DNA from 3 places in the Bacillus sp. LQ16 genome. Region 1 is predicted to be linked to each of the others. Evidence: riboswitches for the same ligand, from Rfam matches in the RefSeq annotation. Region 1 holds a riboswitch; each other region holds the start of a gene.
The links. Region 1 has a riboswitch for S-adenosylmethionine ahead of AC3EMB_RS12925 (ECF-type riboflavin transporter substrate-binding protein). Riboswitches for the same ligand answer to the same signal wherever they lie in the genome.
Positions count from the first base shown of each region.

Region 2: another riboswitch for S-adenosylmethionine. It lies ahead of AC3EMB_RS01010 (MetQ/NlpA family ABC transporter substrate-binding protein); the one in region 1 lies ahead of AC3EMB_RS12925 (ECF-type riboflavin transporter substrate-binding protein).
Region 3: another riboswitch for S-adenosylmethionine. It lies ahead of metK (methionine adenosyltransferase); the one in region 1 lies ahead of AC3EMB_RS12925 (ECF-type riboflavin transporter substrate-binding protein).

Region 1 is NZ_CM173491.1:2,592,108-2,603,028, reverse strand. Features, by position in the region: gene AC3EMB_RS12945 (LytS/YhcK type 5TM receptor domain-containing protein) at 1-965, shown strand, start outside; gene AC3EMB_RS12940 (YjcZ family sporulation protein) at 1,058-1,165, opposite strand; gene AC3EMB_RS12935 (energy-coupling factor transporter transmembrane component T family protein) at 1,302-2,102, opposite strand; gene AC3EMB_RS12930 (ABC transporter ATP-binding protein) at 2,095-3,795, opposite strand; gene AC3EMB_RS12925 (ECF-type riboflavin transporter substrate-binding protein) at 3,806-4,354, opposite strand; SAM riboswitch class I at 4,494-4,609, opposite strand; gene AC3EMB_RS12920 (aspartate/glutamate racemase family protein) at 4,763-5,443, shown strand; gene AC3EMB_RS12915 (macrolide family glycosyltransferase) at 5,534-6,721, opposite strand; gene lepB (signal peptidase I) at 6,980-7,510, opposite strand; gene AC3EMB_RS12905 (peptidoglycan D,D-transpeptidase FtsI family protein) at 7,587-9,713, opposite strand; gene AC3EMB_RS12900 (PAS domain-containing sensor histidine kinase) at 9,948-10,921, opposite strand, start outside.
Region 2 is NZ_CM173491.1:167,789-178,709, forward strand. Features, by position in the region: gene AC3EMB_RS00980 (DUF4256 domain-containing protein) at 1-224, shown strand, start outside; gene AC3EMB_RS00985 (DoxX family membrane protein) at 297-803, opposite strand; gene AC3EMB_RS00990 (DUF5068 domain-containing protein) at 961-2,262, opposite strand; gene AC3EMB_RS00995 (SDR family oxidoreductase) at 2,697-3,473, shown strand; gene AC3EMB_RS01000 (methionine ABC transporter permease) at 3,511-4,179, opposite strand; gene AC3EMB_RS01005 (methionine ABC transporter ATP-binding protein) at 4,154-5,194, opposite strand; gene AC3EMB_RS01010 (MetQ/NlpA family ABC transporter substrate-binding protein) at 5,207-6,019, opposite strand; SAM riboswitch class I at 6,105-6,219, opposite strand; gene AC3EMB_RS01015 (NAD(P)-dependent alcohol dehydrogenase) at 6,299-7,207, opposite strand; gene AC3EMB_RS01020 (DUF6612 family protein) at 7,365-8,129, shown strand; gene AC3EMB_RS01025 (FAD-binding oxidoreductase) at 8,196-9,632, shown strand; gene AC3EMB_RS01030 (MFS transporter) at 9,629-10,162, shown strand; gene AC3EMB_RS01035 (DUF3981 domain-containing protein) at 10,241-10,921, shown strand, end outside.
Region 3 is NZ_CM173491.1:4,633,224-4,644,144, forward strand. Features, by position in the region: gene AC3EMB_RS23455 (hypothetical protein) at 1-155, shown strand, start outside; gene metK (methionine adenosyltransferase) at 352-1,551, opposite strand; SAM riboswitch class I at 1,721-1,842, opposite strand; gene pckA (phosphoenolpyruvate carboxykinase (ATP)) at 2,071-3,657, shown strand; gene AC3EMB_RS23470 (ATP synthase subunit I) at 4,017-4,400, opposite strand; gene AC3EMB_RS23475 (hypothetical protein) at 4,680-4,901, shown strand; gene AC3EMB_RS23480 (DMT family transporter) at 4,930-5,835, opposite strand; gene AC3EMB_RS23485 (iron-sulfur cluster biosynthesis family protein) at 6,076-6,399, opposite strand; gene AC3EMB_RS23490 (Nif3-like dinuclear metal center hexameric protein) at 6,774-7,694, shown strand; gene AC3EMB_RS23495 (WxLIP family cell surface protein) at 8,078-9,094, opposite strand; gene AC3EMB_RS23500 (WxL domain-containing protein) at 9,204-9,929, opposite strand; gene AC3EMB_RS23505 (WxL domain-containing protein) at 9,996-10,724, opposite strand; gene AC3EMB_RS23510 (EF2685/EF0750 family sortase-dependent surface protein) at 10,761-10,921, opposite strand, start outside.

The sequences.
Region 1 (10,921 bases):
TTAATATGCTGACAGTCGTTGTTTACGGAATAATGTTCATCGTTACAGCACTCGCATCTTCAAAATTTAATACATATAATAGAAAGCTTAAAGTAGCTTTTTCCATGTTTTTAACCTTTTTCCTAGCAATATTTACAACTGTAATTGTATTAACTTTATCAGATTTTGAAGTGAATAATTTGTATATTATTTATTTCATGGTATTACCGACTACTTTAATGTTATTTATTGTTTATATAAATGAAGTTATAAAAGATGCTGTATTAATGCGCTCAAAATTAATTAAAATAGAAAAAATGGAGATTGTTAGCCAACTCGCTGCAAGTATATCGCACGAAGTAAGGAATCCTTTAACGGTTGTAAAAGGATTTACACAGCTTTTAAAAACACCAAATTTAACTCCTGAATCAAGAGACGAATATATTAAACATATACTTGAAGAGTTAAATCGTGCCCAAGAAATTATCGATGATTACTTAACGTTTGCCAAACCTGCTCCAGAAAAATTAGATCAAATTTCAGTAAAGCAAGAGTTAAATCGAGTTATTAATATGATATTGCCATTGTGTAATATGAATACGATACATATTACACAGGATTTTTCTGAGGCAACCATTGTTGGTAATAAACAGCACTTTCAACAATGTTTTTTAAACTTAATAAAAAACAGTATTGAAGCAATGCCGAATGGTGGTACCTTAAATATTTCCTCATCTATCAATAATAGTAAAGTTGAAATACGAATTGAAGATAGCGGAGTTGGAATGTCACAGGAGCAAATACATCGATTCGGTGAACCGTATTTTAGTACAAAAACAAAAGGAACTGGTTTAGGTACGATGGTTGCTGTTAAAATTATTGAGACGATGCATGGAAGTTTAAAAATCCGAAGTATCGTTAGTAAAGGAACGACTTTAACGATTACGGTCCCGAAATATAGTGAGAATACGCATTTAAACAAATAAAAAAGGAGCATAGTTGCTCCTTTTTTATTTGTTTCGATACATAAGTATCTTCAATGTTTTTTTAGTTTACATTTGTGAAGACTAATTAAAAATTAGTATCCTCCGCCCCAGCAGCTGCATCCTACAATTATTAATAGAATGAATAACACAACTAGTAAAGCGAAACCTCCACCAAAACCACAAGAACCACCGTAACTCATATTTTCTCCTCCTTTTGGTTTGAAAACTAATAGGTAGTTGATCATTTTAACTGGTTCGTATTATACATTATGTGTATATCCCTTTTTTGAGCATGTCTACATAAAAATAAGTAAAAGCACTCGTTTAAAGAGTGCTTTAAAATGGATACCAAAAGTTTTGAAATACGTTTAATTTTAAATATACCGCAACAATGAATATGAAAACACCGGCAAATAAAGCGATGAAATCTTCACGTTTCGCCTTACTTGTATAAAACCATGTACGTTTATCCTTCTTTCCAAATCCTCTTAAATCCATTGCATTTGAAACCGTATCTATTCTTTCTAGAGAATGAATGATTAGTGGCCAGAAAATTAAAACACGGTTCTTCATACGAACCCATAAACTTGCTTCTCCTTTTTCAAAAGCCACTCCTCTCGCTTCTTGCGCGTGTTTAATAATTTTATACTCAGACTGGATGTCAGGAATATAACGTAGTGCAATATTTATTGCATATGTAATCTTATAATGGATACCAAGTTTACTTAAACTACTTACAAATTCGCTTGGATCTGTCGTGTATATAAAAAGAAGTGTAAATGGTAATAACGTAAAATACTTTAATGAAAGTGTAGCTGCATAAAATAATGTTTCATATGTAATCGTTGCATATCCAATATGTAAAAACGAGGTATATGATTCAGTTAATTCAGATCCATGAGTTGGTGTAATAAATAAAATCATGACAGAGTTTAATAAACTAAATGTAAATATGACACTAAAAACAATTAAAATTTTATGAAATGGAATTTTAGCAATGCTGAGTCCGATACACCCGATGATAAATAGTATTAGCAACACCCGAAAATCAAAAAACAAAAAAGTAAGCGTCATACAAAAAATAAATAAAAACAATTTCACTACCCCATCCATACGATGAAAATATGTACTATGCACCTTCCTCCCTCCTATTACTATCTAAATAAAGTTCCATAAATTTTTCCGGACATGCAATCCCACTAAATTTAACAAGCTTGGTTAAAGAACTCTCTCTTAAGTTAGCTATTTGTAACGTTTCTTGATCACCAAATACATTAGACACTGTATTATCCGCAATAATTTTCCCTTCATGTAGAACTACTGCACGGTCTGCATATTCTAGTGCGAGATTCATATCGTGAGTGATAAAAATAAATGAAATACCCTTCTTAGCTAGTTTTTTAATAAACGACATAAATTGTTTATAATGATAATAATCTTGTCCCGCTGTCGGTTCATCTAATATGATAAGCTTAGGATTTGTTGTTAATACAGATGCGATTGTTAATCTCTTTTTTTGCCCATAGCTTAGTGCTTGAATTGGCCAATTACGAAATGGATATAAACCACAAATTTTTAAAGTTCCTTCTACTCTATTCTTAATTTCTTCCTTAGAAAAATTATGTAATGTTAATGTAAATGAAACTTCTTCAAAAACAGTAGGCTGTGTAATCATATGATTTGGATTTTGCATCACGTAAGATATGATTTCCCCACGTTTACGAATAGACCAAGAACTAATATTTTCACCTTCTAACAAGATTTTCCCATTTTTCATTTTGTTTATGCCTATAAGACTATGAGCTAATGTGGATTTCCCTGCTCCATTATGTCCCAACAGTGCCACAATTTCTCCTTCATATATTGAAAGGTTTACATTTTCTAATACTTTTTGTTTATTAGGGTATGAAAATGATAAATTCTCCACTTTAAGTAATTCCTTGTTTTTAGTATTACCTTTTAATATGACTTGTTTCTCCATCCACTCTTTTAGAACGTTGCCTATCTTTTCTTTTTGAAGGTTTTCCATTGGATATATTACGTCATTATTACGATCAAAATGTAATCTCTTTAATGCTTCGATGTAAATAGGCTCTCTTAAGCCAATACGTGGCAATATATTTGACGCTAAGATTTCTTTTGGTGTTCCTATTGCAATGACTTTACCTTCATCAATTAATATAACTTTGTCTAAATCCAGCTTTAAAATTTCTTCTATCCTATGTTCGATAATAACAATCGTTTTATTATATTGCTCATGTATATCTTTCATAAGTTCTATCGTATGTACGGCGCTTAGTGGATCTAAGTTCGCTAACGGTTCATCGAACAATAATATATCCGCATTTGTTGTTAATAAACCAGCTAGAGAAACTGTTTGCTTTTGACCTCCTGATAATTCATGTGGACTTTGTTTATGAAACGTATGCATCTTCACCTTTCTTAATGAGTCCGAAACAATCTTTTTCATATCATCTTGCTTTACACATTCATTTTCTAAATAAAAAGCTACATCTTCTTCTACTGTCAGACCAATAAATTGAGCATCTTGATCTTGCAAAATTGTTCCTACCTGCTTACTTTGTTCAAAAATACTTCCTTCCCTCGGGTCTTTACCGGCAATTAAAACGTTACCTGTACTAGTCCCTTCGTAAGAAAATGGGATTAGCCCATTTATACAATGAGCTAATGTCGACTTTCCTGAACCACTTCGTCCAGCAATTAGTACTTTTTCCCCAGGGTATATATGAAAGGTAATATCACTTAAAGTAGGCTGCGCAGCATGCCCATATTGAAAGGTGAATTGTTCAAACGAAATAATTGGTTTCATGTTAACATCCCTACTTTTCAATTTTTAAATGTGTATGTTTCTTATTAGATTTTGTCAAGCCAATTGTAAGTGGCAATCCAACTACTAAGAAAACGATAACATCGGAAATTGTTGCTCCTAATACTTGTATAACAATTTTGTCAAATGGTTCTCCCATCACAATAATATCGAATGCCCCAGCAAATATAATAGCAATGACAATACCAACTAACCCAGTAATTGCTAAATAAGAAATATGCCCCTTGTTAAACGACCCGTTTTTCACACTAAAACCAACTCTTTTTTGAATAAGACCCATCGAAAAACCAATAATCCCTGAACTAATAACCCAGCCCCACCAAATCCCCCATCCAGCAATCGTATCTGTTACGGTATGACCGATAAGTCCGATTAAGAGTCCTGCCACTGGACCAAATAATGCTCCAAAAACAGTTAATATAGCTAATGCTGGTTTAATAAATGTATTCGGTGCAATAGAAAATCCCCAAAGTCCTAATATCCCGTATAATGCTGCTCCAATACCGATTGCTACTACTAACTTTGTTGATAATTTGTTCATTACAATTCCCCTCTCATATTAGTCAACTTTTATTACTCTATATTTAATTTAAAAATGAATTATGCATCTACACTCCCTTTCTATACAACAAAAAATGACCTCTTATATAAGAGGTCATTTTCTTTCACGTTCAAGAATCCTCTTATCTTTCAAAAAACACAACGTGTCCTCTGCGGAATTAGCACCTTCCTATAAAATTGCATAGGGGTTGCTGAGGTTTCTTAGGGCCGTTCCCTCCACCTCTCTGGATAAGTATTAATTTGTAATTCGTATTATGGCACTAAAAAGTGTAAATTTCAACACTTTTCTTACTATTTTTATTTTTTGTTAAATGGCGCATTTAAATCATTGTATTCTTATCGGAATTGTGAAATAATGAATTCAAAATCGTTTCGGGAGGAATGCATTATGAAAGTGATTGGTTTGATTGGAGGATTAAGTTGGGAATCTACATCATTATACTATAAACATATTAATACGCTTACACTCTCTCAATACGATCAAAATGCAAAGTTAGTTTTATATAGTATGGATTTTGGTGAAGTAACTACTTTATTACAAAACCATCAATATGAAGAAGTGAAAAATGAACTAGTTACAGTTGCAAAGAAAGTTGAAAAATCTGGGGCTGAATGTTTATTAATGTGTTCAAATACCGTACATCTATTTGCCGAGGAAGTAGAACAAGCAATATCTATCCCGCTTCTTCACATTGGTGATGTAAGTGCTAAAGAAATGGTAGAACAGAATATAAAACGTATCGGACTATTAGGAACAAAACAAACGATGGAGCAAGATTTCTATAAATCACGATTAGCGAAATATAACATTGAGACAATTATCCCCAATGACGAGGAAAGAACTTTTATCCACCATGTCATATTAGATGAATTAAGTAGAGGGATTATTTCAGAAACATCTAAAGAAGAGTTATTACAAATTACAAAATCATTAATTCAAAATGGTGCTGAAGGTATATTATTAGGCTGCACTGAAATACCTTTACTCATCTCCCAAAATGATCTCACTGTTCCCGTTTTTGATACTGCTTTTTTACATGCAAATACTGCTGTGCAATTTGCTGGATAAGAATATACAAGCATAAAGGTGAGAACCTCTATGCTTGTATAAAGTTATGACTATTTATCCTGCTATTTGCAGGCAGTAAAGCCCCACCAATTAAATTTTTACTTTATTTAAAAGAGATTCAATAACTGCAATTGCTTCTTTTGAACCACCACATTCTAAAAAGCTATCATTAAGTTTTCTTATACCATGTTTATACTTTTCATTTGAAAGAACATCTGTTACGGCCTCTTTTAAAGTGTGTACATTAACATGTTCTTTCAATAGTCTATGTGCCGCTTCAAGCTCAGTTAATCTTTGCGCTATCATAGGCTGATCTTTATCATGCGGTATTATTACAAATGGGACATTATAATGAATGGCATCGTGTACGCTATTCATACCACCATGTGTAATAAAAACATCTGCTTCATTTAATATTTCTGATTGAGGTACGTATGGAGCAATTATAAAATTATCTGGCGCTTGCTTTATTTTTGAAATATCATTTCTATCACCAATTGCCATTACAACTATCCCATCAAAATCTGAAAAAGTATCAATACAAGTATTAAAGAATGGTTCGAGTCCTTCAAGCAGTGTTCCCATTGAAATGTAAATAACTTTCTTCTCTTTAAGTGATTCCAGTGGAAACTTTATATTTGTTTTACGCTTTGAAATGCTCGGTCCAATAAAAATGTTATTTTCTCCGAACGATTCGCTATTAGGTTGGAAATAACGACTTGTGTATACGAAACAAACATCACCCTTATTATTCATAAATTGAAGATTATTCTTTGGTTTTACTCCAAATTTATGTTCCATCTGATTTAGTAATTTTTCAGAGATCTCCTCTGGTTGGAATGGTATATCTGCATTTGGATGAAAAGGTAATGTCTTCAAAAACTCTGAAGGAATTAAAAATATAGGTGAGGAAACTACACCTGGAACTTGTAAATACTCCTTTACTAACTCTCCCGCGCCAAATATATCATAAATTACGAAATCAAAATTTATACTTTCACATAATTTTTTCGTAATTTCCAATATATATAAAGAAGTTTGAACATGCACATGAAAGAAAGCATTTAATCCAGATGAAGTTTCAGCATCAATAGAAATCTCCTTTAATAGATCTGGATGAGTATGTACAGTAGCTCCTAAATCTTCAATTCTATCCTTAAAGTTTGCCGTTGTAATATAATGTACGTGATCCCCTCGTTCAGTAAAGGCTTTTACTAAATTTAATGTAGGGTTTACATGTCCCTCTGCTGGAAAATTAACCACTAAAATATTTAGCACTTATTCCTCACTCCTTATATTTCACTGTTTTAATTAAGCATACTGTTATTTGTACATATAATCGTCCCCTAATAGTCCTAAAGTGCTTGTTACATTATGTTGATAAATAATTTTCAGTCATCAACATAAAAAAAGCATCTACCTATGTAGATGCCTAACCGTGATAAGGAGTGTTCTGTGAGGTTAGAACAAGCTTTTCTGCTTGTCCTATGCTATCAATATATGATTTATTTTATAAAATGTGAATCGTTAATAGAATTATTTTATCCATTTTATATGATCAAATGGATAAAATACCATTTCTACCTTACCTATTATATTTGACTCATCAATAAGTCCAAGTGTATTCCTACTATCTTTACTATGATTACGATTATCACCTAACACAAATAATTTATGCGTAGGAACGTTTATTTCTCTAAAATTTGAAAAACGATTGGATACTTGTAACATATCTAAATGTATATACGACTCATCACGCTTTTTACCGTTAATATATACCTCAGCCTCTTTTAATTGTATATTATCCCCCGATAATCCAATAATTCGTTTCACATAGTAAGTAGGCTCGTCTTCTTTTTTTATGATGACAACATCCCCATGATGAAAAGACGATAAACAGACGTTTACCTTATTAACAAGTATATAATCTTTTTCATTTAAAGTAGGTTGCATCGAAATTCCTTCTACCATACAAAATAAAAATGACTTATTAATAAAAATAACCCCTATTATAATTAAGATGTAGCTACATATGTTCCTCCAATATTTTAGAATATACAGCTTCATATATACCTCATTTCCAATCTATTCCCAGGTAAAAACGCCTCTAGTTCACATGAATGCTAGAGACGTTTCGTCCATTTTAATTCTCTTTAGAGTTATCTGTTTTTGGCGCTTCACCAGTTAATCGCTTATTTTTCAAATCAAAATAAGCATCTAAAACTTCTTTTCCAATATCGGAGTTAATGCCCGATTTATCATTTTCAACCCACGGTACTACAACAGAAAATGCTACTTCTGGATCATCATATGGCGCATATCCAGCCAATGTTAAGTTATAACATTCTCTACGATCGCCTTTCGCATTTCGCCCAATTTCATTTTCTCCACCATATACAGTTTGTGCGGTCCCTGTTTTACCAGCTGGTTTATATGGTGCTTTTTGGAACGCTCTTACTCCCGTTCCATCTCCTTCTTGAAATACTTTTCTAAATCCTTCTTTTACTTGATTAATATATTCTTGTTTCATATCGATTCTATTTAAAACAACGGGTTCTATTGATTGTACTACTTTACCAACCTCATCTTTTTGAACGGTTTGTTCTCTAATTTCTTGAACAATTTGCGGTTTCATTCGATACCCTCCATTTGCGATAGTCGAAATATATTGTGCAAGCTGAAGTGGTGTATACGTATCATATTGTCCAATAGAATAATCTAATAAGAAACCAGGCTGATTATCTTTTCTTCCAATTTGGCCTGCAGTTTCATTTGGTAAATCAATACCAGTTTGTACGCCTAGTCCAAATTGCCTGAAATAATACCTCATTTTATCAAAATATTCTTGTTTAATATCTAGCGAACTATTTTTTACATAATCCACTCCAGCAATTTTTAATGCTATATTAAACATATAAACGTTTGAAGATACTTGTAACGCTCTTAGATCGTCTATATCACCAAAATTTTTCCAAGACTTCTTCTCCTTAGTTCCTTTAAACTTCATAGGTGCATCATAAAAATGTGTTCCAGGAGTTATTGCATTTGTTTCAAATCCTGTTAACACTGTCGCACCTTTAACCGTGGATCCAAGCTCATAAGAACTAGTCAGCGTGCCTAAAGCGTAATCTTCTACTTCCATTTTCCCGTCTTTTTCTACAAGCTTTTTCCCAGCCATTGATAATACTTGACCATTTTTTGGATTCATCATCACTACGAAAGCACGGTCTAACATTGATTCTGATCCTTTATATTGTTTTAATATTTTTTCTATGCTCTCCTCTACTTTTTTTTGCAATTCCATATCTATTGTTAAAGTTAAATTTTTACCGCTTTTCCCTTCAGTAACAGTTTCCGTTCTAATAGTATTTCCTTGTTTATCAGCAATGCTTCTTACTTCTTTTTTTGTACCATGAAGTACATCTTCGTATTGCTGTTCGATATAACTTTTGCCGACCCTATCATTTCGACTATAATCACGCACTAAATAATAATCTAATCTTTCACGTGGCAATCCTTCATCAGCATTTGAAACGTTACCAAGGACAGAACGGAATAGACCATCATTTACATAGATTCTCTCCCAATCAACTGATGCATCTACCCCTGGAAGGTTCGCTAAATTTTCACTAATCACCGCATATTCCTGTTCACTAACGTCCTTTTTAATAATTTGAGGTGCCATTTGAAAACCTGAGGTCATTTTACTTTTAATAGCTAACACTTCTATATCTTTAGCTGTTAGTTCTTGAAGATTTTTATCTGTAACGCGCTTCCTTTTTAAATCTTCTATTTTTTTGTCTAGCTCTTTTCCTGTAATATCCTTATTTCGGAACTTATCTATTTCTTTTTTGGATACTAAGTCTTGAGCAAGTTCTGGATTTAATTGCATCCAAAAGTCTTTCTTATCAGTCTCAGTTAACTTATCAATATCTTCTTGTGGCATTTCAATAATGTCTGCAAGTTGTCTTGCTGATTTTAATATTTCTTCTTGTTTTACACCTTTCACCTTTGTATATGTAATCGTACGTAAAGACTTATTATCAACTACTGGATTTCCTTCACGATCAAATATTTTCCCACGTGGTACAGAAAGGCCCACGGTTGCATTTTCTCTCTTCTCTACTTCATTTTTATATGTTTCTCCATCAAAAATTTGCACTTTCCCTAACTGAATAATAATGCCAGAAAATAATAAAAATACACAAAGGAATAAAATATTTAACCGGAGAGGTACTACTCTACCACTTTTCTTCTCTTGCTTTTTCACCTTGTCATAATCTCCTCCTTACAATATTCCAAATAATAATCATATTTCTATATTAAAAGTAATGTACAATTTCTATACATTGCTTTGTACAAATATTAATATAATGTTTAAAACTTAATAGAAATTAAAACAAAGGTAAAGAAAAGGTAAAGTTTACTAAATTAAATATAAAAAATACCCAATAACAAAAAGTTTAGTTTTCACTAATCGCTTTGTTATTGGGTATTAATTGATTTAAGAATTACTACTAGTGCGTATCGCTATACATTTGTCGTCACAATTAGAAAGAGATTGTTTATTTAGTACTTTCGGTAAGTAAATAGTTACTGTTGTCCCGACCCCAACCTCGCTCATGATACTAATTGTCCCTTGATGACTTTCAATAATTTTATAACTTAACATTAATCCAATACCAGTCCCTTTTTCTTTCGTACTATAAAAAGGTTCACCTAATCTCTTAATTCTTTCTTCAGGTATTCCTATTCCTTCATCTATTACATGAATAATGACACCATCATCATTTATTTCTTTTATGTGAATTGAAATTCCCCCACCATTTGGCATAGCTTCGATTGAATTTTGCAAAATATTAATAAATACTTGTTTCAATTGATTTTCTGAGCATTCAATAATTATATCTTTGTCACCCGTAAAAAGTTCAACTTGAATATTTGTCATAATTGCTTTTGTATTCATTAACGATACGACATTTTTAAAAATTTGATAAATATTTTTCTTTTCTGTATTTATCTCATCTGTTTTAGCGATTGATAGAAATTCTTGTAGGATTGCTTCTATCCTTTCAATTTCAGAAAGCATAAGATCAAAATATCTTTCTTGATCTTCTTTATTAATTTGGAATAACTGTATAAAACCTTTAATTACAGTTAAAGGATTTCTTACTTCATGAGCCACGCCAGCTGCTAATTGACCAATTGCTGCAAGCGTATCTGATTTGTTTAACAATTCTTCTGTCTTTTTTCGCTCTGTAATGTCGCGTACAATAATCATAATTTTATCACGTAATAATGGTAAGCACCTAGCTTCAAAGAAATCAATACTTCCATTAAGTGTGAGTGGATATTCTACAATTACATTCGTTCCTTTTTCCTTCACTTGATTAATGGCTTCCTGAAACTGCTGTGCTACTGAAGATGGTAATACTTCGTAAAACTTTTTTCCCATAAAAGCTTCTGCGGGTACGTAAA
Region 2 (10,921 bases), 2.4 Mb from region 1:
ATGCTATGGGCATTGAACTATTAACGGAAGAACAATATCGGGAATTGCAACAACTTGGGGATTTTGACATGAAATCATCAAGTTGGGTACAAACACCTTCAGATATTCGAGAACTCGGTGGTGCTCTATTTTGTGATTATCGCTTCGGACATGTTTTCGTGTACCACAATGGAGCAGACTCTTACTATGCTGCCAGAGGTTTTCGTGGCTCGTTAAAAGTTTAAATTAGGATAAATAAGAAAAAGATCCTATACTCAGGCTCTTTTTCTTATTTATATTTTAAAAGTAAACTGTTACTACGCAGTTTTACTTAATTTATATGTTCCGTGGTTATTTTTACGGAAAAGTTTAGGGAAAACATAGCCATCTAATCCAATACGTCCAGCGTTTTGCCCTGCAACTAAAATGAACATAGTTAAAATAAGCAGATTTGGGTTTACACTAACAGTTCCGCTTAATAAAAATGAAAGATTCATTATGATTCCGAAAAATGCAGCTGTTTTTGTTAATCCGCCTAAAATTAAACCTAGACCTACTAAAATTTCTCCCCATTGAACTAAAAAGCTAAATAGGTCTGCGTTTGGAAGAACAAAATGTTGAAGAAAATCTGCCCACCAACTTTGTACTGCAGGATGGTCACCTGATGCTTGAGCGATAGCGCCCTTTAGAAAACCACTTGCATCAAAAGATTGTCCGAAAACTTTACCTATCCCAGCAGCGAGCCATGTATACCCTATGTAAAGCCGTAAAAGTAATAATATGAAAGCAGCACGTTTATCAGTTCTTAAAAAATTGATAATCATTGAAATCCCTCCAATATTGTATTTACAAGTTTATTATATATCCATTGTGAAAAGATTCACAATGGATAAAGTGTGAACAAAAATGGTGTTTTTATAAAATGAAAAAGGCATATAACAATCATATGTTATATGCCTTTTCTAATATATACTTAGTAACTTATTTAGGTAATGTAAATTTAGCTTTTTTACCTTGTGAAATATCTTTAGCTTCTTTATTTCTCATAGGTCCTAACTCAATCTCAAAGCTTTTGTCTTTCCAAATCTTTTCATACTGCTCTTGATCTAAAATATATACTTGTAGTAACTCTCCAGATGTTCCAGTTTTAACTGCAGCATTATAGTCATAATTTAATAGCATACCTTCATTAATCGTATATTGTGTACCATCATTCACTCTTAATGTAGAGCTTATAGGAGATAGTGAAACGTCTTGAACATCTTTGTTATCAAGCTTGAATTTTACTGTTAACAGAACAAGACCGTTTTTAAAATTTGCAAAGCGTGGAGCTTCGACGGAATTTGGTGTGAATTGAGTGAATTGGTATCCGTCTAATGTAACATTAACAGCGCCTAATTCTTGGTTGTTATTAATACTTGATTTCTCTTTTAACATTTTTTTATCGCCCATGTTATTAGCTGTAGCTTTATCTTGGTAGAAAGTATTATCTGTTGCAACTTTTTCAGCACCCTGTTTGTTTAAACTTAATGAAAAGCTTCCAGGATTTCCGATTGGAGCATCAAATTTTCCTTTATTAGCTTGTGCAGTTGGGACTGTGACTGAGACTGTTGAGAGACTTGAAATTTTCGCTAGATCATCTTTTCCGAATGGATAAGCGATATAACCAGAAATAGTTTCTCCTGCTTTTACTAAGTAATCATTCGTTGGAGCAAGTTTAGTTGGGAGCTGATCTTCTTTTGGAATTAAATCTTTATAGTTACTATATGCTTTCTGCGCGCCAGTAAATGACATGTCCAATGCTGGCATATAATAAATATCTTTAGCTGAACTATTTTTTACGCTGTAGTTCACAAGAATAACTCCGCCTTCTGTTTGACGATTAAACGGAATATCGAAGTTTGTATGGAATCCATTTAATTCAACTAATGTGTAACTATTCATTGATACTGAAACATCTTCAGCTTTATAGACTTGTGGTTCTTTATTTTCAAAAAGAACTTTTGTTTTACCACCTGTTTCTTTTTCCATATAGGAAATCAGCTTAGAGTAGTCGCTTGATCCAGTAGCTGTATTTTCAGGCTTTTTATCTTCAGTTTTTTTATCTTCGGATTTTTTTTCAGTAGGTTTACTTTCTTTCGTTGTATCTGTTTTTTCCGTTTTGCTTTCTTTTGTTGCATTCTCTTTTTGTTCTTTATTTGTCGTATCGCTTTGACCACAGCCGGTTATTACAAAAGCTGCTACGATTACTGCAGAAAATAAAGAAAGTAATTTTTTTGACATATTTCTTCCCCCTATTTGTTTAAAACTAAATTCTCACATTAGCCCCACGTTTTATTATAAGAAGGTTAGTCAATATTTACCAGTATTTTTCTGATTATTTCCATTATTTATTATAATATAATAAATTCGATAGAAGTTTGGAATGGAATATTGGTTTTTATTTTTTTATCATTTGAAATAGTACATCATATTGGTATGATAGAAACAGAGATATATGGAAAGGAGACAAGGACTCGATATGTGGATGAACTTGTAATGATTAGAAATTGGATAGATGAATTTTTCTCTCATAAGTGAGGGTTTATTTAGCTATTTGTAAATCATGCAAGGACTGCATAGTTGGCTTGTACATCCCTTTTGTAAGGACAGAGGTCTAGGTGGGGAAATTTATATCTCTTATATAAAATATGCGTCCTTTAAACTTGGAGGAGTATATGATGAACCAATTAAAAAATAAAGTAGCAGTTGTTACAGGCGTAAGTCGTCTAGACGGTATAGGAGCAGCGATTTGTAAAGAATTAGCTGAGGCAGGATACGATATATTTTTTACGTATTGGACGGATTATGATAAAGAGATGCCTTGGGGCGTTGATAAAAATGAACAAATACAATTAAAAGAAGAGCTATTACAAAAAGGTGTTAGAGTATTGAGCATGGAGTTAGATTTAACTCGGAATGATGCACCGAAAGAGCTTTTAAATAAAGTTACTGAACAATTAGGGTACCCTCATATATTAATTAATAATGCAGCATATTCTACGAATAATGATTTCTCTACGTTGACTGCTGAAGAATTAGATAAGCATTATATGGTTAATATTCGTGCGACTACATTGCTCAGTAGTCAATTTGCCCGAGGATTTGATAAGAAATCTGGTGGTAGAATTGTTAATATGACTTCGGGGCAATTTCAAGGTCCTATGGCAGGAGAACTAGCTTATGCGACAACGAAGGGAGCTATTGATGCTCTTACTAGTACGTTGTCAGCAGAAGTAGCTCAATTAGGAATAACAGTGAATGCAATTAATCCAGGACCAACCGATACAGGATGGATGACTGAAGAGATAAAACAAGGGTTAAAGCCAATGTTTCCTTTTGGCAGAATTGGTGAGCCAAAGGATGCAGCTAGACTCATTAAATTTTTAGTAAGTGAAGAAGCTGAGTGGATTACGGGGCAAGTTATTCATTCAGAAGGCGGATTTAAAAGATAAAAAGAAGGTATCTCACCCTGGTGAGATACCTTCTTTTTTAATCTTTCTTCAGTCTTCGTGCAACCCCATTACCTAAAGACTGTAATCCTTGAACGAGGATAATTAGAATAAAGACGGTTGCATACATTACTTCAGGTTCATAGCGTAAATGTCCGAAGCGATATGCTAAGTCCCCTAGCCCGCCAGCACCTACAAGACCAGCCATTGCTGTTGCGCCGATTAAGCCAATCGTTGCAATTGTTAATCCAAGTACAAGGGAGGGACGAGCTTCTTTAACCATGACGTGCCAAATGATTTTTATAGTAGAGACTCCCATCGCTTGATAGGCCTCAATAACCCCTCGATCTACTTCTAGTAAGGCTGTCTCCATTAAACGTGCGATATAGGGAGCTGTGAAGACGACAAGTGGTACGATAACACCTTGCACGCCAATGGATGTTCCCATTAGAAACTTTGTAAAAGGTAAGATGAAGAATAATAGAATGATAAATGGAAGAGAGCGAATGATATTAATAACTGTATTAAGAATAGGATAGATGATTTTATTTTCACGCTGCCCACCAGGTTTCGTTAAAACAAGTGTGACGCCAAGTGGCAGTGCAATAAGGATTGAGATGAGTAATGAAATAGATGTCATTTGAAAGGTTTGAATTGTGGCTTCCCATATGACTTTACCCCATTCATCCAAAAAGGACTTGTTTCCCATAATCTGTTCTACCTCCTTCTACGATGATTCCTTGTTCTTGTAAAAATGATAAAGCACGGTGGATTTCATTTTGTTCTCCTTGCATATGAACGACTAGTTTCCCATATGCTTCATGTTTTAACTGCGTAATATTACCGGATAAAATATTCGGATACACTTGGAAACGTTTTGTGGCAACAGCTAAGGCAGGTTCACCTGAAGTAGTGCCAATAAATGAAAGTGTTACAATTTCTCCAGTATTCTGTAGTTCTTTCTGTACCTCTTCTGGAATTTTAGCTGCAAAGGCGCTATTTACAAATTTCTTCGTTGTTACATGTTGTGGGTTTGTGAAAATATCTTTCACAGTCCCGCTTTCGACTACAGATCCATGTTCCATAACGGCAACGCGGTCGCATATACGTTGGATAACGTTCATTTCGTGTGTAATGAGTAAAATCGTAATTCCAATTTCTTCGTTAATCTTTAATAACAAATCAAGAATAGAATCAGTTGTTTCTGGATCTAAAGCGCTCGTTGCTTCATCACTTAATAACACTTCAGGCTCATGTGATAGTGCACGTGCAATTGCAACGCGCTGTTTTTGACCGCCAGAAAGTTCACTTGGATAAGCATCTTTTCGATTGAAAAGATCGACAATGCGTAAATATTTTTCTACCCTTTTTTTAATTTCCGCTTTTGGAATGCCAGCAAGGCGTAAAGGTAATGCAATGTTTTCATAGATGGTAACAGTTTTAAGTAAATTGAATCCTTGAAAGATCATTCCGATTTTTTGTCTCGCTTTTGCTAGTTCTTTTGTCGATAACGTTGTTAAGTCTTGTTCGTTTACAATGATATTTCCTGTCGTTGGTTTTTCTAATAAATTTACACATCGAATCAATGTGCTTTTACCAGCGCCGCTATACCCAATGATTCCAAATACCTCGCCTTTTTCTACTTTAAGGGAAGTAGACTTAAGAGCCTCAACAGTCCCTTTTTTTGTTGAAAATACTTTGGATATGTTTTTTAATTCAATCATTATCGTCAGCTCCTACCAAGATGGTAAAACTGAACCATCAAATTTTTTCTCGATAAACTCTTTTACTTCTTTAGATTGATAAGCTTTCTTTAATTTATTTACAACGGCATCATCTTTATTTTCAGTACGAACAACGACCCAGTTCACATATGGTGAATCTTTTCCTTCGCGGAAAATAGAATCTTTCGCCGGACTTAATTTTGCACCTAATGCAAAGTTTGTGTTAATTGCAGCTGCGTTCACTTCACTTAGTTGCGTTGGTAATTGAGATGCCTCTAATTCGACAATCTTTAATTTTTTTGGATTTTCAATTACATCTTTTGCAGTCGCTTTTTCTGTAGCCTTTGGATCAACTTTTAAAACCCCTGCTTTTTCAAATAATTTTAAAGCTCGCAGTTCATTCGTTGGGTCATTTGGTACAGCAATTGCATCGCCCTCTTTTAAGTCTTTTACATCTTTTATATCTTTAGAATATACACCCATAGGGAATGTTACTGTTGAAAATACTTCAGCTAATTTCATATTGCGTTCAGCTTTAAATACATCTAAATACGATTTTGTTTGGTAGCTATTTACATCAAGGCTTTTTTCATCTAAAGATACGTTTGGCGCTACATAATCATTAAATACTTTTATGTCAATTTCCAGACCATCTTTTGCTGCAACTTCTTTTACCTTTTCAAAAATTTGTTCATGCGGCCCACCTGTTACACCGACAGTAATCTTTTTCTCGTCTAATGCTTTTACCTCTTTATCTGAACTCGCGCTACATGCGCCTAATAATAATACTGCTCCGCTTACAATGCTTAATAATACCTTTTTCATCTATAAATCCCCCTTCATATACGTTCCAAAATAAAAAGCACCTCCCAAAAATAAGAGAGGTGCCGAATAGACGAAATAGATTCCTCTCTTATCTTCCAAAACGAAAACTCGTTTTGCAGGAATTAGCACCTTAGCTTATACGTCATAAGCTCGGTTGCCGGGCATCATCGGGCCAGTCCCTCCGCCACTCTTGATAAGAGTATGTGTATGTAGTTTTGAATATGGTACTAATAGTAAATCTTACAAAAAGAATTGTCAATGATATTTTCAGAATATATTTTATTTTAAGGTAATCGAAACATTTCCTTTCTTATGGCCCATTTCTACATACGTATGGGCTTCTACAACTTCTTCTAATCGGTAAGTTCTATCAATAACAGGTTTTAGCTTTTCTGTTTCAGCTAGTTGTTTTAGTAGGTTCATATCTTCTTTACTGACTTTTGCCATCATTCCGTTCACAGATACATATTTTCCATTAGACATTAATGCATCTGTACAAAGAGACTTTTTATATTTTCCAACTGCGTCAAATATAATATCGTAGTGATCGCCCCGCTTAGTAAAATCTTCTTTCATATAATCAATTACGTTGTCTGCCCCTAAAGCTGTTACTAAATCGAAATTCGAACTACTACAAATGGCTGTGACAGTCGCCCCGAAGTATTTCGCAAGTTGTACGGCAGCTGTCCCTACTGACCCAGAGGCGCCGTATATAAGTACTCGTTGCCCTTTTTTTATCTGTCCTTTTCTAAGGAAGTGCAATGCTGAAGTTCCGCCAAAAGGAATAACGGCAGCTTCTTCATATGTCACATTGGTAGGTTTTAATGCTATTAATCCACTTTCATGCACGCATGTGTATTCCGCATAACCACCAAGGTTTAGTTCTGTTAATGCAAAAACTGGATCTCCTTTTTTAAATTGTGTTACATCTGATCCAATGTCTTCGATTTCACCGGATAACTCTACGCCAAGTATAGGTTTTCTCGGTTTTCTGAAACCTAATATGATCCGCATAGGAATCCAAAATAAGAGGGGGCTATTAAAGCCACGTATTCTACAATCTCCAGTCGATACACTTGTTGCGTGAATTTTAACTAATACTTCATTTTTCTTAGGTTTAGGTTTTTCTATATTTTGAAGCTGGAGAACATTAGGTGGTCCATACTTTGTGCAAATAATAGCTTTCATAATGACCTCCTGAAATGAGTTGTTATTATTTACATCATATTTAAACTTTTTCTCAAACATGTTGCTATATAGGAAATAAATTTAAAGAAGAATATTACGAATTATATAGATTTCATAGGAAAAGAGATGATATTATTTTTGGGAAGGAGGGGACGTTATGAAAAAATTTATTTTAATTTCAAGTTTAGTACTTGCAGTCGGTCTAGGAGTAGGGTGTAGTAATGAGAAAACAAAAAAGACTGATGAGCCGAAAAAAGAAGCTGTGCAGAAAGAAAAGGAATTAACAGCGAAGGATGTTTTCAATAAAGCGAATGAAGCTTTTAAAAACGAAGAAAATGTAACGATGACATATGATGTGGGAATAAAGGCTGAAGGAACAGAGATGAATGTAATAAAGGCCAAAATGCAATTAGAGCCGAAGCAAAAAAATTCTCGTTCTGAAATGAATGTTTCTGGTACAGAGGTTGTTGTTTATGATGTGGGTGGCAAAATTGCTGGTCAGTTGAAAAATCCTAATACGGGTGAAGTGATGTCTGTACCAGAGGAACAATTAAATGCTAACGGAATGAATGCGACTCAAGGAATGGTAGATAATTTAGAGATTCCATCGGAAATTTTAAATAAAGTGAAGATGGAGAAAAGTGGAGATAATTATAAGCTGAAGTTTGCATTAAAAGGGCAAGAGACAGAGAGTATGTTAGCTAGTATGGATGAAAAGCAGAAACAAATGCTACAAGGCCAAAATGCAAAGATAGAAGAAATAGATGGAGAATATATTATTACAAAAGATTTTAAATATGAATCAGCAAAGATAGATATGGTTATGAGTAGCAATGGTGAGGATAAAGCGCACATTATTACGGATGCGAAGTTTACATCGTATGATAAATTTGATCCAATACAATTGCCAGCAGCAAAGTAATCACTGTCAAGAGAGGTACCTGAAAGAACGGGTATCTCTTTTTGTTGCTAATAAGGAGAGTGTCCTTTGAAAAAAAGAAAGATAGTAGTGGTCATTGTCGCATATACGGTTTTGCTTGCAACGTCTGTACATACGTATAAAAAACAAATTGATCATCCTATTATGAGTGATGTAGGTAAATTGCTTCCGACAAAAATAAAACGTGTTGAAAGTGCTACGGAAGAGCACTCGTTAATAAAATTAGTGCGAGATGCAAAAGTTTCAGGAGAGAAAATTTCCATTGCAGGCATGCAACATAGCCAAGGAGGACAGACATATTATCCGAATGGCACGATGCTCGATATGAAAGGATATAATAAAATATTAGAATTCGATCCAGAGAAGAAGCGTATTACAGTTCAAAGTGGTGTCACGTGGAATGATATTCAGAAGAAAATAAATCCATATGGCCTTGCGGTACAGGTCATGCAGTCTCAAAATATTTTTACTGTTGGTGGTTCATTAAGTGTAAATGTACATGGGCGTGATATTCGTCATGAGGCACTAATTGATACAGTAGATTCATTTAGATTGTTAATGGCAGATGGCACGGTACGTAATGTAAGTAGAGAAGAAAATGCAGAGTTATTTCCATATGTCATTGGGGGTTACGGTTTATTTGGAGTTATTTTAGATGTGACGCTGAAGTTAACAGATGATGAATTATATGAAATGCACACGAGAATGATAGATTATAAAGAATACGCATCTTATTTCAAAGAGAAAGTGAAAAGAGATGAGAATGTTCGTATGCACTTAGCGCGTATTTCTGTTGCTCCAAATTCATTTTTAAAAGAGATGTATGTGACGGATTATACTTTGGCACAAAATCAAAATATGAGAGAAGAGTACAGTGAATTAAAGGAAGAAAATATTATAGCTGCACCTAAATTTTTACTTGGGTTATCACGTTATAGTGATTGGGGAAAGAATACATTTTGGGATATACAAAGAGGTTATTTTGAACGTACAGATGGAAAGTATGAGACGCGTAATAATGTTATGAGATCAGATAGTGCTTTTATGGAATATGAAAATCCAAATAGGACCGAAGTGTTACAAGAATACTTTGTGCCTATAGATGCTTTCACGGAGTATATAGATGATTTACGTAACGCATTAAATGAAGAAGAGTTTAATTTACTCAACATTACGATTCGTTACGTGGAAAAGAATGAAAATGCAGTTTTGTCCTATGCGAAAGATGATATGTTTGCGCTGGTTCTTTTGATTAACCAGGGACGCTCAGAGAGTGAGATAAAGAAAACAGAGGATGTCATTCGGAAGATGATTGATGTTACTTTAAAGCATAACGGTAGTTACTATTTGCCGTACTATTCTTATCCAACGAAAGAGCAGTTAAAAAGGGCATATCCTCGTATTGAAGAATTTCTCAAGAAAAAGAAGGAAGTAGATTCAGAAGAGAGATTTGTTAATTTATTTTATAGGGAGTATACGAAATGACATATAGAAGATTTGTGGCTTCGCAAAGTATTATCATGATGGCAGGAAGTATGGTATTTCCTTTTTATATATTATTACTTCGAAACGTTGGAAATAGCTTCTCGCAATTTGGCTGGGCGTATGGCTTATTTGCTTTAACATCAGCACTTGTATATCCACTAGTAGGAAAGGTATCTGATCAAGTAGGTGATAAAAAATTATTAATCATATACGCTTGGTCCATGGCAATCTTAATGCTTTGCTTTCCGATTGCCACGGAAGTATGGCATGTGTATATTCTTCAAATTGTAATGGGAGTTTTAGGTGCTGTGCAGCGTAATACTGAGAAGACTTCATTAGCACGAAAGGTTGCGCAGGAAAAGGCTGGTTATGAGATTGGAAAATACCATGTGTGGACATCCATTGGCGGAGCAGTAGCGGTTATTGCCACGGGATATTTAGTAGATTTCTTTACGATCGGTACAATTTTTTATATTGCATCTATTCTATATGTAGTGAGCGGGATTGTATTAAGTAGTAAAAAAATATAACTATTCCTATTTTCACCTTAATACCCTTTATTTGTTATACTAAAAGGGAATACAAAAGAAAAGGGGACAGTGCCTTTGATGAAATTTGTAGTTTTAGCTATTCTTACTTTGTTTTTGATTCCATGGACAAGAAGTAGTAGTAAGCTTCGAGCAGTGGATAAGAAGGGAGATAAGAAGGTTGTAAAGGGTAAGAAATCATCTATTTTAGTTATTCCTGTTTTATTTTGGATAGGTATTGCAATCTATGAATACTTTTGGCTAATTGATGATCGAGTAGATTCGATTCTTACTCATTATTCTGTTGCAGTAGCAATTTTAATTGGGCTTGTTTTATTTTCACAAGATCAAATAGGGAAATTAGAAGGTACATTAAAAGGACTTCTAATGTTTATTTTACTCGCAAGTTACGGCTACTTTGGTTATTTGCACGATATAGTAATCTCGCAAAAGAAATATGATTCTGTTGTTAAGATAGAGAAAGATATTTCAGAGCCATTTACTGAAAATGATCAGCCGTTTACAGTGCCGCCAAAGACAGCGGAGAATAAGATGAAAAAAGTATTTGGTGATATTCCGAAAGTAGCTTATTTTGAGCTAGGAGAATTAACGCCACAAATGGTAAACGGCGAAGCTTTATATGTAGCGCCGATTGAAGTTTCAGGATTTTTTAAAGCGCGTAAAGCTGAGACAATTCCAGGGTATGTAACGATGTCAGGTACGAATCCTGATGCGGAAGCGAAACTGCACCTCGGTTATAAA
Region 3 (10,921 bases), 2.0 Mb from region 1:
CAACATTCATCCTCTTATTCATCGCTTCAATCACTGTCGGCTTTTCCTTAAAAGGTGCAATTCCATACGCTACATTAGTAAGCATTATATTCGCGACACTATTTTTACTAAGCAGTGCCTTTTGCGCAGGTAAAGCACGTCAAATGAAAGGTTGATTGCATATGTTCCAGAAGAAACCCACCCTTTGTAAATCATGTAAAAAGGAAATACAAACGTATGAAAAGGCATGACTAATACGAAAAAGTATATTGAGCTAGAAGGCGAAGTATATTGCAAATCATGCATTCAAATTGTAAGTAAAACGAAATAAAAAAAGCTTTGCGCTCACCGCGCAAAGCTTTTTTTCATATATTATAGACCAGCTTGCTCTTTTAAAGCTGCAGCTTTGTCTGTACGTTCCCATGAAAGATCTACATCAGTACGTCCGAAGTGGCCGTAAGCTGCTGTTTGTTTGTAAATTGGGCGACGTAAGTCTAGCATTTTAATAATACCAGCTGGGCGAAGATCGAAGTTGTTACGAACTAGTTCTACTAGTACGTCTTCAGATACTTTACCTGTGCCGAATGTATCAACTGAAATTGATACTGGTTGTGCTACACCGATTGCGTATGCAAGTTGTACTTCTGCTTTGTCAGCAAGACCAGCTGCTACGATGTTTTTCGCAACATAACGAGCTGCATATGCTGCAGAACGGTCAACTTTTGTTGCATCTTTACCAGAGAATGCACCGCCACCGTGGCGAGCGTATCCACCGTAAGTATCAACGATGATTTTACGTCCTGTTAAACCAGCATCACCTTGTGGTCCACCAATTACGAAGCGGCCAGTTGGATTAATGAAGAATTTCGTTTCTCCATCCATTAATTCTGCTGGTACTACAGCTTTAATTACGTGCTCTTTTAAGTCGCGATCGATTTCTTCCCATGTAACATCTGGGTGATGTTGTGTAGAAATTACGATAGTATCAACACGTACTGGTTTACCATTTTCATCATACTCAACTGTAACTTGCGTTTTTCCATCTGGACGTAAGTATGATAATGTATCATCTTTACGTACTTCAGTTAAACGGCGAGCTAATTTGTGAGCAAGCGAGATTGGAAGTGGCATTAACTCTTGTGTTTCATTACATGCGAAACCAAACATTAAACCTTGGTCTCCTGCACCAATTGCCTCAATCTCAGCGTCAGTCATTTGACCTTCGCGTGCTTCTAGCGCTTGGTCAACACCCATAGCGATGTCAGCAGACTGCTCATCGATAGATGTTAAAACAGCACAAGTTTCTGCATCGAATCCGTATTTTGCGCGTGTGTAACCAATGCCTTGAATTGTTTCACGAACGATTTTTGGAATATCTACGTAAGTAGAAGTCGTAATTTCCCCCGCTACCAATACTAAACCAGTTGTTACAGTTGTTTCACAAGCTACACGTGCATTTGCGTCTTTTGATAAGATCGCATCTAAAATTGAATCAGAAATTTGGTCACAAATTTTATCTGGATGTCCTTCAGTTACAGACTCAGATGTGAACAGATGACGTTTTTTTGTCATGTGGTAAACCTCCCTACAGTAATTGTATATATTGTACGGAACTCATCCTTAATTTGCCACAAACTGCGACATACATTTATTCTCCCACACAAGCATACAGAAAAACCTTTCCTACTTTACATAGAGGAAAGGTTTAATTTGCTACTTGCATACTGCTTTTTGCCCTTCGCTCTTATCGTTCGAGACCTGTAGCCTCGCACAGGTTTTAGCACCTATTCACCTGCATTTATCAATACAAGTGAGGTTGCTGGGCTTCATCGGGCCTGTCCCTCCGCCAGCTCGGGATAAGAGAGTATCCGTCCCAACCTATACTAAAGAAATGATATTCATTTGTCAATTAATATTCACATTTTCCTGAAAGTTTTTCTCAATACGCCTGAAATGAAATATTAATAGGGAAATAATGCATTCACACAAACAAAAAGAAATAAATAGTATACATTATTTATATAATTGTGTTATACTCTTGTTGGGGATTACGAGAAATATTTCATTAAATGAAAAGGATGGTATATAAATATGAGTACTGTGAATGTCCAAATTGGTTTACACGAATTATTGAACGGAAGCAATGCACAGATTCAACTAAGTGTTCCGCAATTAGTGGAAAAAGTATTAATGCGAAATGAAGGGAAATTAACTTCGACTGGTGCCGTTTCTGCTTCAACTGGAAAATATACAGGACGTTCTCCTAAAGATAAATTTATTGTGAAAGAAGCATCGGTTGCTGACAAAATTGCTTGGGGAGCTGTGAACCAACCGATTTCTGAAGAACATTTTAATAAATTATATACTAAAGTTTTAGAATACTTAAAAGAAAAAGAAGAGTTATTCGTCTTCAAAGGATTTGCAGGCGCTGACCGCAATTACCGCCTACCAATTCAAGTTATTAACGAATATGCATGGCACAATTTATTTGTACATCAATTATTCATTCGTCCAACTGAAGAAGAATTAACAACTCATGAATCAGAGTTCACAATTGTTTCTGCACCGAATTTCAAAGCTGATCCAGCTGTTGACGGTACAAACTCTGAGGCATTCATTATGGTTTCATTCGAAAAACGTATCGTACTAATTGGTGGTACAGAATACGCTGGAGAAATGAAAAAATCAATCTTCTCTATTATGAACTTCTTATTACCTGAACAAGATATCCTTTCTATGCATTGCTCTGCAAACGTAGGTGAAGAAGGCGACGTAGCACTATTCTTCGGTTTATCTGGAACAGGTAAAACAACATTATCTGCTGATCCAAACCGTAAATTAATCGGTGATGATGAGCACGGTTGGTCTGATAACGGTGTATTCAATATTGAAGGCGGTTGCTATGCAAAATGTGTAAACCTTTCTCACGAGAAAGAACCACAAATTTTCGATGCAATCAAATTTGGATCTGTTTTAGAAAACGTTATCATTAATGACCAAACGCGTATCGCCGACTACAACGATACTACTTTAACAGAAAATACTCGTGCTGCATACCCTATGCATGCGATCGACAATATCGTACTGCCAAGTGTTGCTGGACACCCAAATACAATTATTTTCTTAACTGCTGATGCATCTGGCGTATTGCCTCCAATCAGTAAGTTATCAAAAGAGCAAGCTATGTATCATTTCTTAAGTGGTTACACTAGTAAACTAGCAGGAACAGAGCGCGGCGTTACATCTCCGCAAGCTACATTCTCAACTTGCTTCGGTTCACCATTCTTACCACTTGATGCATCTCGCTACGCTGAAATGCTTGGTGAAAAAATCGAGAAACACGATGCGAAAGTATTCCTAGTAAACACTGGCTGGACTGGCGGCGAGTACGGAGTTGGTAAACGTATGAACTTGGGTTATACTCGTGCAATGATTCAAGCAGCATTAAGCGGCGAACTTGCAAAAACTGAAACAGCTAAACATGACATCTTCGGTCTTGAAGTTCCACTTCACGTACCAGGTGTACCTGACGAAGTGTTAATGCCTGAACAAACTTGGGCTGATAAAGCTGCTTACAAAGCAAAAGCAATCGAGCTTGCAAATGAATTCAAAGAGAACTTCAAAAAGTTCGAAAGCGTTTCTGAAGATATTATTAACTTAGGCGGTCCAATCGCTTAAATTAAAACTTTCTGTTGGAATAACCCTTTACTCATATGAATAAGTGTCGTGTAACCGTAAAGTTTCGCGTACTCACCGACAAAACCCAATGCGGCTTAACGGTTACACACACTTACATAAAAAAGAAGCTTACGTGAAAACGTAAGCTTCTTTCTATATCTTATATAAAGTGAAATGCTAATCTCTTCATCTGTGACCTAGATTATAAAATTACAGCTTCGAATATATACATTATATCCCTACTCGCTACATCTCTCGGGTTTCACATCGTATGGGGTTAAAAAAGGCCCTGACCGCTTCTATTCGTGGCTGGATCATCTATTCCATCTAAAAAGAAGTCTTTTATCTTTTTATCTCTTTTAGCTCTTTGTTAGTTCTTTCTCATCTTTCATGCTATAGTATCCTAAATTCACAACGATTAAGAAATAACCACCCATAATCCCTACTGCAAATGCCCACATAACCATGTGGTGCTCAATTTCGTACATAATAATAGCACCCAAAATGGCAGCTGCAAAACGGTTAAACATACCGAGTGTCGGTGCTTTCGTCTTCTTTACAATACTATCTCCAAGCTTCTCAATTCTTCTCCCTAAAAGCCAAACGCAATACATACTTACAATAAGCCCAATTCCAGCGCCTAAAAAGTGTGCTGAAAACGGTGTTAACATCCAACCTAGTAACAAAATACCTAGTATATAATACGATTGGATTTTAAATGATCTTAGTGACATACTAATCATGCTGTACCTCTCTTCATTCGTTCTTATCTATCCGACAAAAAATTTCTTTCAAATTCATATTCTTTACATCCATTTCACTCAAATTAAAAACAACATAAACAGTATGTTTATGTTGTTTAAATGTTTTTAGAAAATAATATTATACAAGATTTCAAACATTATATTCTCATATTTTGTGACGGTTTTTCAAACTTTTTTCGTCCATTTATGAAAAAAATGATATCAATCTATGAACATACGGATATGATGTAATAAGCACACAAATAAAGGGGGCGTCTAATGATTTATTTTTTAATGGCTCTCATTCACCTCATTATCCCTGCACTTATCGGACTTTCATTGTATTGGTACACGAAAAACCATAGCATTTTTTACGCTGTCCTCGGTGTTCTTCTTCCAGGTATTATTCTTATTACACTCTTCCGTATTCCATTTTTAAACTTAATCCCACTTATTACTGCTATCTTATTTCTCATCTTCTTACCAAAAATAAAAAAATAGGAAAGCAGATCATAGGTGATCTGTTTTCCTATTTTGATATAGGTTCCCCTGCAATAGAATGAACTTTTACTTTCTCCGATTTCACAAACCATAGACCGACAAAAATGATAATTCCACCGATGATCTGTTGAAACGATACATATTCATTTGCCCAGACAGCTGCAAATAAAACAGCTACAAGCGGCGTTATATACATATATACCATCGTATGTGACGCCCCAATTTTTTGAACACCAACATACCACATTACTAGACCAAATACTGTGACAAAGAAAATAGAATATAGTAAAGCAAATTGTGTCATTCCGTGAGTAATGTGAAATGGCATGACAAACACATGCGGACCACTTAACAATAATAGCGGAATCGCACCCACTAATGCAGACCATGCTGTAACACGTAATGCTGAATATTTTTTAATTAATGGTCCTGCTAAAACAGGATAAAGCCCCCAGCATATTGATGTAATAAGTCCAATTCCATTGCCATAAAAAGAACTAGTAAGTGAATGTCCTGCTACTAAAACTAATGCTGCACCAACAAAAGCAATCATAGAACCGATTAACTTTCGAGAAGAAAAATTTTCTTGTTTCAGAAAAATCGCAAATACAGTTGTAAAAATAGGTGAAATAGAAATGAGTAAAGAGGCATTTGTAGCGGATGTATATTTGACAGTTTCCATAAATAACGTTTGATACAGTACAATACCTACAACGCTAACAATGATTAATCTAGGTATATCCTTTCGCTTCATATAAACCGACTTTTCAATAAAAAAGGTAAGAAGTAACAGGAGCGGTGCCGCCGCCATCATACGAAGTGCAGTAAATTCAATTGCTGTAAATTCTAAAAATCCATACTTTGCAATCGTATAGTTAATCCCCCAAATAATAACAACACTTAAAATTAATAACTCAATTCCCCATCTTCTCATGCGTATCCCCTCCGCAAATAAGATTATACAGAAAATTCAATCACATGTACATTTCATTATGTGAAAAAACCTTTTTACTATTGGGACGTTTTGGTAAATGAAATTATATCGGCGATTTTCTGAATATATCGGCGCAACTCCATTTATATCAGCGATTTTTTCAATATATCGACAATAATAGCGACTTATAAAATAAAAAAATGTGAGTCCAAAATACATTTTGGACTCACATTTCCTTTACTATACTCGAACGTGTAATTTCATATTTGGATTATAAAACTGGCTTGGGCTCTTCAACTGAAAAGTTCCTCCACCTTCATGCCAATCAACCGTTAACTTATCGTCCATAAATACAAGCTTTGTACGATCAGCGATAAAATTCATTGTGCTTGATTCAATATCCACATCGCGCTCATCTTTCTCTGCTACAGCTACTAAATCGATGATTCCGCTCATAACACAACCGCAACCCTCATTATCGTAAAATAACTTTATATATTTCGCTTCACTTGGAATCGTATCCATAATCTTTTTATATGCTGCTTCTGTTACAGTAACGTACATATGTTAATCTTCATCCTCTCTTCTCTTATCATTCATATATTGTATCACCATTTTTCTTAAAAGTTATATACAGAAAATTAAGACTAATATACAATATATGTGATAAAGTTTCAGCAATCGAGCTTTTATGAGTAGTTCATGCAGGAGAAAGGATGTTTACTATCTGTGTTCAAACTACAACGCTATCCTATGTTATTAGGTCTATTTAGTATTTTCTTCATTTCTAGCGGAATGCTATTACAGCATGTACTTCCCTATTCTCCTTCTATTAGCTGGATTCTAGGTTTTATTTGTTTCCTATCCGCTTCTTATTTTGCTACGAAGAATATAAACAACTCATAAAGCAAGAATCATCTTAAGGAGGATTTTTAAACATGCCAGCCTTAAAAAAAATAGAGCAATCACTCGATCACTTATTTCAAATTGAAAAATACGGAAAAGATAGCGCCTTTAGTCGATTTATCCCAGCCGTATATGATCCTATCAAATTTCCTTGGCAACAATTTTTCGAAGCAAATTTTGTAGATTTATTTAACGGCCTTATGATGCACGGATCTGAAAATGTAAACAAAGTATTTTTAGCTGTATTCCCTACAGATGACGTTCTTGAAACATTCATTTCACAATCCACACCCGGTGATTTACTCTTTATGCACCATCCCCTTGTAATGGAGTGCGGTGATCCAATTGGAAGATCAGGCCGCGGTTTCATACCAATTCCTGAAAAATATTTGCAAGGAATAAAAGAAAAACAACTTTCTATATATACATGTCACGTACCAATGGATTTTCATCAAACACATGGAACGAGTATTTCAATTGCAAAAGCATTAAACGCTACTGTAGTGGACGACTTTGCATATGGAGGTCCAGAACAAGAACCAATTGGCCTTATTTGTGAAATAGATGAAACATCAACAGAAGCACTCCAAAAACATCTAAAACAACTCTTCCAGATTCCTTACACAGACTTCGAAGGTAAACGACATGATTCCATCAAAAAAATCGCAATTATCGCTGGATGTGGCGATGTTGTATCTTTAATGAAGGAAGCAGAAGAAAAAGGTGCTGAAGCATATATTACAGGAGAAATCCATTGCCATATCGACAATGATTACGGCCGACATAAATACTCTCTCATTATGGATTATGTAAAAGAAACGAATATGTCTCTAATTGGGGTATCACACTCTGCCTCTGAATATTTAGTGAAAGAGACATTGATGTATGATTGGTTTAAAGAGAATTTTGATGTGGATGTTATTTTGCTTCCGCAGGAGAAATGGTGGCTCTAACACTATCATTTTTTTAATTTATATACACAATACAACCGACCACAAAAAAATAGATAAATGAGAAAGCACATGTACCTACGTAAATGCTTTCGTTGTGCCGAAAAATGAACCTACTGGTAGCACCGACTTTACTGGTGCTACCAGTATTACAGCTGGAAACCTATTTTTGTGAGAGGATACAACCGCTCTTTATATTCATACTGCAAGTGCTGTATATTCTGTTTTTCTAATTACTAACATATAGCAATTCATTTCATAAAAAAAGACCCGAGATTCGGGTCAACAAATAGAAATATAAATGAACTACAACAAATAACAGACAAAGCCATTATATATTTTTCGTAGTAAAACATCCATTAATTTCTTTTTACACTATCAATATATTATTTTTCGTTATCGTCCTCTTTTTTAGAACGTCTACCTAAGAAGAATACAAGAACTAATAATATAATTAACAGTAGTACTCCGCCGATAATGTAATATAGTGTGTAGTCTTTTTTCGCTTCTACTGCTGTATCATTTAACTTATCAGCTGTCTTTCCTTCAATTGTAAATTTCTTCGTCCATTCCCATTTTTGATCGCCATCAGTGGCTTTCACTTCTACTCGGTACGTTCCTGGATCAAATGCTTTGTTTTCCCAGCTAATAGCGTAATCAAAGTTTGAGTTTGGCGCCATTCTTAACTTTTCTTTTTTCGCTTCAAATAAAATGTCTGTACCTTTTTCTTTATATACCTTTGCATCAACACTTAAATTTTTTAACATTGCTGGCTTTACGTTTTGTAAATTTGTAGTAACAACGTTACGCCCGTTAATTTGTGTTGGCTTTACTTCGTTTAATTTCATGTCTGGTTTTACTTCAGCATCTGTTTCTTTTAAAACAACACCAATTGCGTATGCATATTTATTTTCAATTTGCACACCTTCATCTTTTTTCTTTGCATTCTCATCTTCTTTTTCTTTAAAGTATAAACCACCTAAAATAACACCATCAAACGACTCATTTGGCATTTCTAGGTTTATATCAACTGTCACTATGCTGTTAGCTGGGACTTTCGTTTCTTTTGGCATTTTAGCAATTTTAGAAAACGGATATTTCAAAGTAGAATCCGTTTTTGGTTCTACTGTACTATAATCTGTAATACCATTGCTATTCGTAATTGCTGTATTAGCAAACGATTCTACCACAACTTCTTTATTCGTATCATTTTTCATTTGGACTTGAATTGTTTGCTTTTGTCCAGGTTGCATTTTCAAATCAAAATACGTTTGATTTTTATCAATTTGATTTTCTGGTATAACTGCTGTCACAGCGAATTTCATTTCAGCTGCATATACTGAAAAAGCGTTTACCATGAAGAATGTAATTAATAGTAAGCTAGTAAATAGTTTTTTTACCATCTCTTATGTAATCCCCTTCATATCCATTTTATAGACAAGAAAGAGACAAGGTTAAAGCCATTCCCTTATCTCTTCTCATTTTCCTCTTTTATCTTAAAATTCCTCTTACTTACATAGGAGCGTCTGTTAGTTCCCAAGTTAGTGAAGTTGTGTATTGTGTTTGTTCTTTTTTCGTTTTACCTGGTACAGATAACTCTACGCTTTGTTTCGCTTCTGTTGCATCTTTACCAAACGTATTTACCCATGTACCCATACCTTGGTTTTCTTTTGCATCGATTAAATCAGATGCTGCACCACTTGGATTTAATGTGATAGATTGTTCTGCTGTTGGTGCGTCGCTACCTGCATTTGATTTCAAAGCTGAATTTTTTAATGTTAATGCCGCGCCATCCAACGCTTTATCATCTGCAGTTTTGAATTGACCATTTTGTTTTACTGTTAAATGCCATCCAGCATTTGTACCACGATTATCTGTTACTTGAACGTAGTTCGGCACGTCAATTACAGAACCGTCTACTTTTTTCTTTACTTTATCTAATTCTGCAAAGTAGATTTCGTTATTCCCTGATGCTTTTTGTGTTTTAAAGTTGAAGTTAGATACATAATCAATACTTAGTGGACCATCTGTACCTTTTTTATCCGGATCAACTGGATCTACAGTTTCATCTGGATTCTCTGGATTAACAACATCAATTTTATCTGTATTTTTCTCGAATTTAATGAATGCTTTTGAGTCTAATTTCCCGCCATCTTTCTCAGCTGCAAATGCAGACGTTCCTACTGATACTGATGATAATGTTACCGCTCCAATTAATGCTATTTTTGCTAATTTCATAGTTTTATACCCCTTTATGATCATTTTTAAAATTCAGTCATTCTTAATTTTCAATCTTGTATAAGCTTAGTTTGGTGTATCTTCTAAAGTCCAAGTTAACTCAGCTGAATATTTCGCACCTTTTTCTTTCGCTGTCGTACCTGGTACGAATAAGCTCACACTCTTTTTACCTTGTTCTGTTCCTTTACCGAATGCAGTCGTCCAATCACCCATACCTTTATTCTTTGCGGCAGTAGTAATTTCCACCGCATCTCCACCTGGAGCTAGCGTTACTTTATTTTTAAATGTTGTAGGTGCATATTGTGCATCAGTTACAGAATTTACAGCTGGGTTACTTAAGCTTAAAGCTGCATTTGTTAACTCACTATTACCACTTTTAAATTGTGCATTTTGCTTTACTTTCAATTTCCATCCTGCATTTGTACCACGGTTATCTGTTACAGATACGAAGTTAGGTACTTCAACTGTTTTGCTCCCTTGTTTCACTTTATCCAATTTTGCAAAGTACGTTTGATCATTACCAGAGATAACTTGCTCGCCGAAGTGTAAGTTAGAAACGTAGTTAATACTTAATGGACCTTTTGTTCCTATTTCATGGTCACCAGGGTTCTCTGGTGTAACTTTTTCATTTGGATTTTCTGGATTGTTTGGATCTGTTGTGCTTGTATCTTCAATAAACGTTACATCTGTTTTTGATTTCATATTTGCTTTCTCTTCCGCAAATGCTGAAGTTCCTACTGCTGCAACTGATGTTAATGATACTGCACCGATTAATGCTAATTTTGCTAGTTTCATATGTACCTTCCCCTTTTCTCTGTTTTCATCTATTTTTTATTTTGAATACACTTGCTTCCCCCTAATTCTTTTGAATACATATAGAGATAAAACAATCGAAAACAATCCTATATATTGTTTGAAGTCCCGTGTCTGGCCTCCTGTTTTCGGTAAATATTTATCTCCATTTTTATTTTTATCAACTGTCTCTTTTTTTA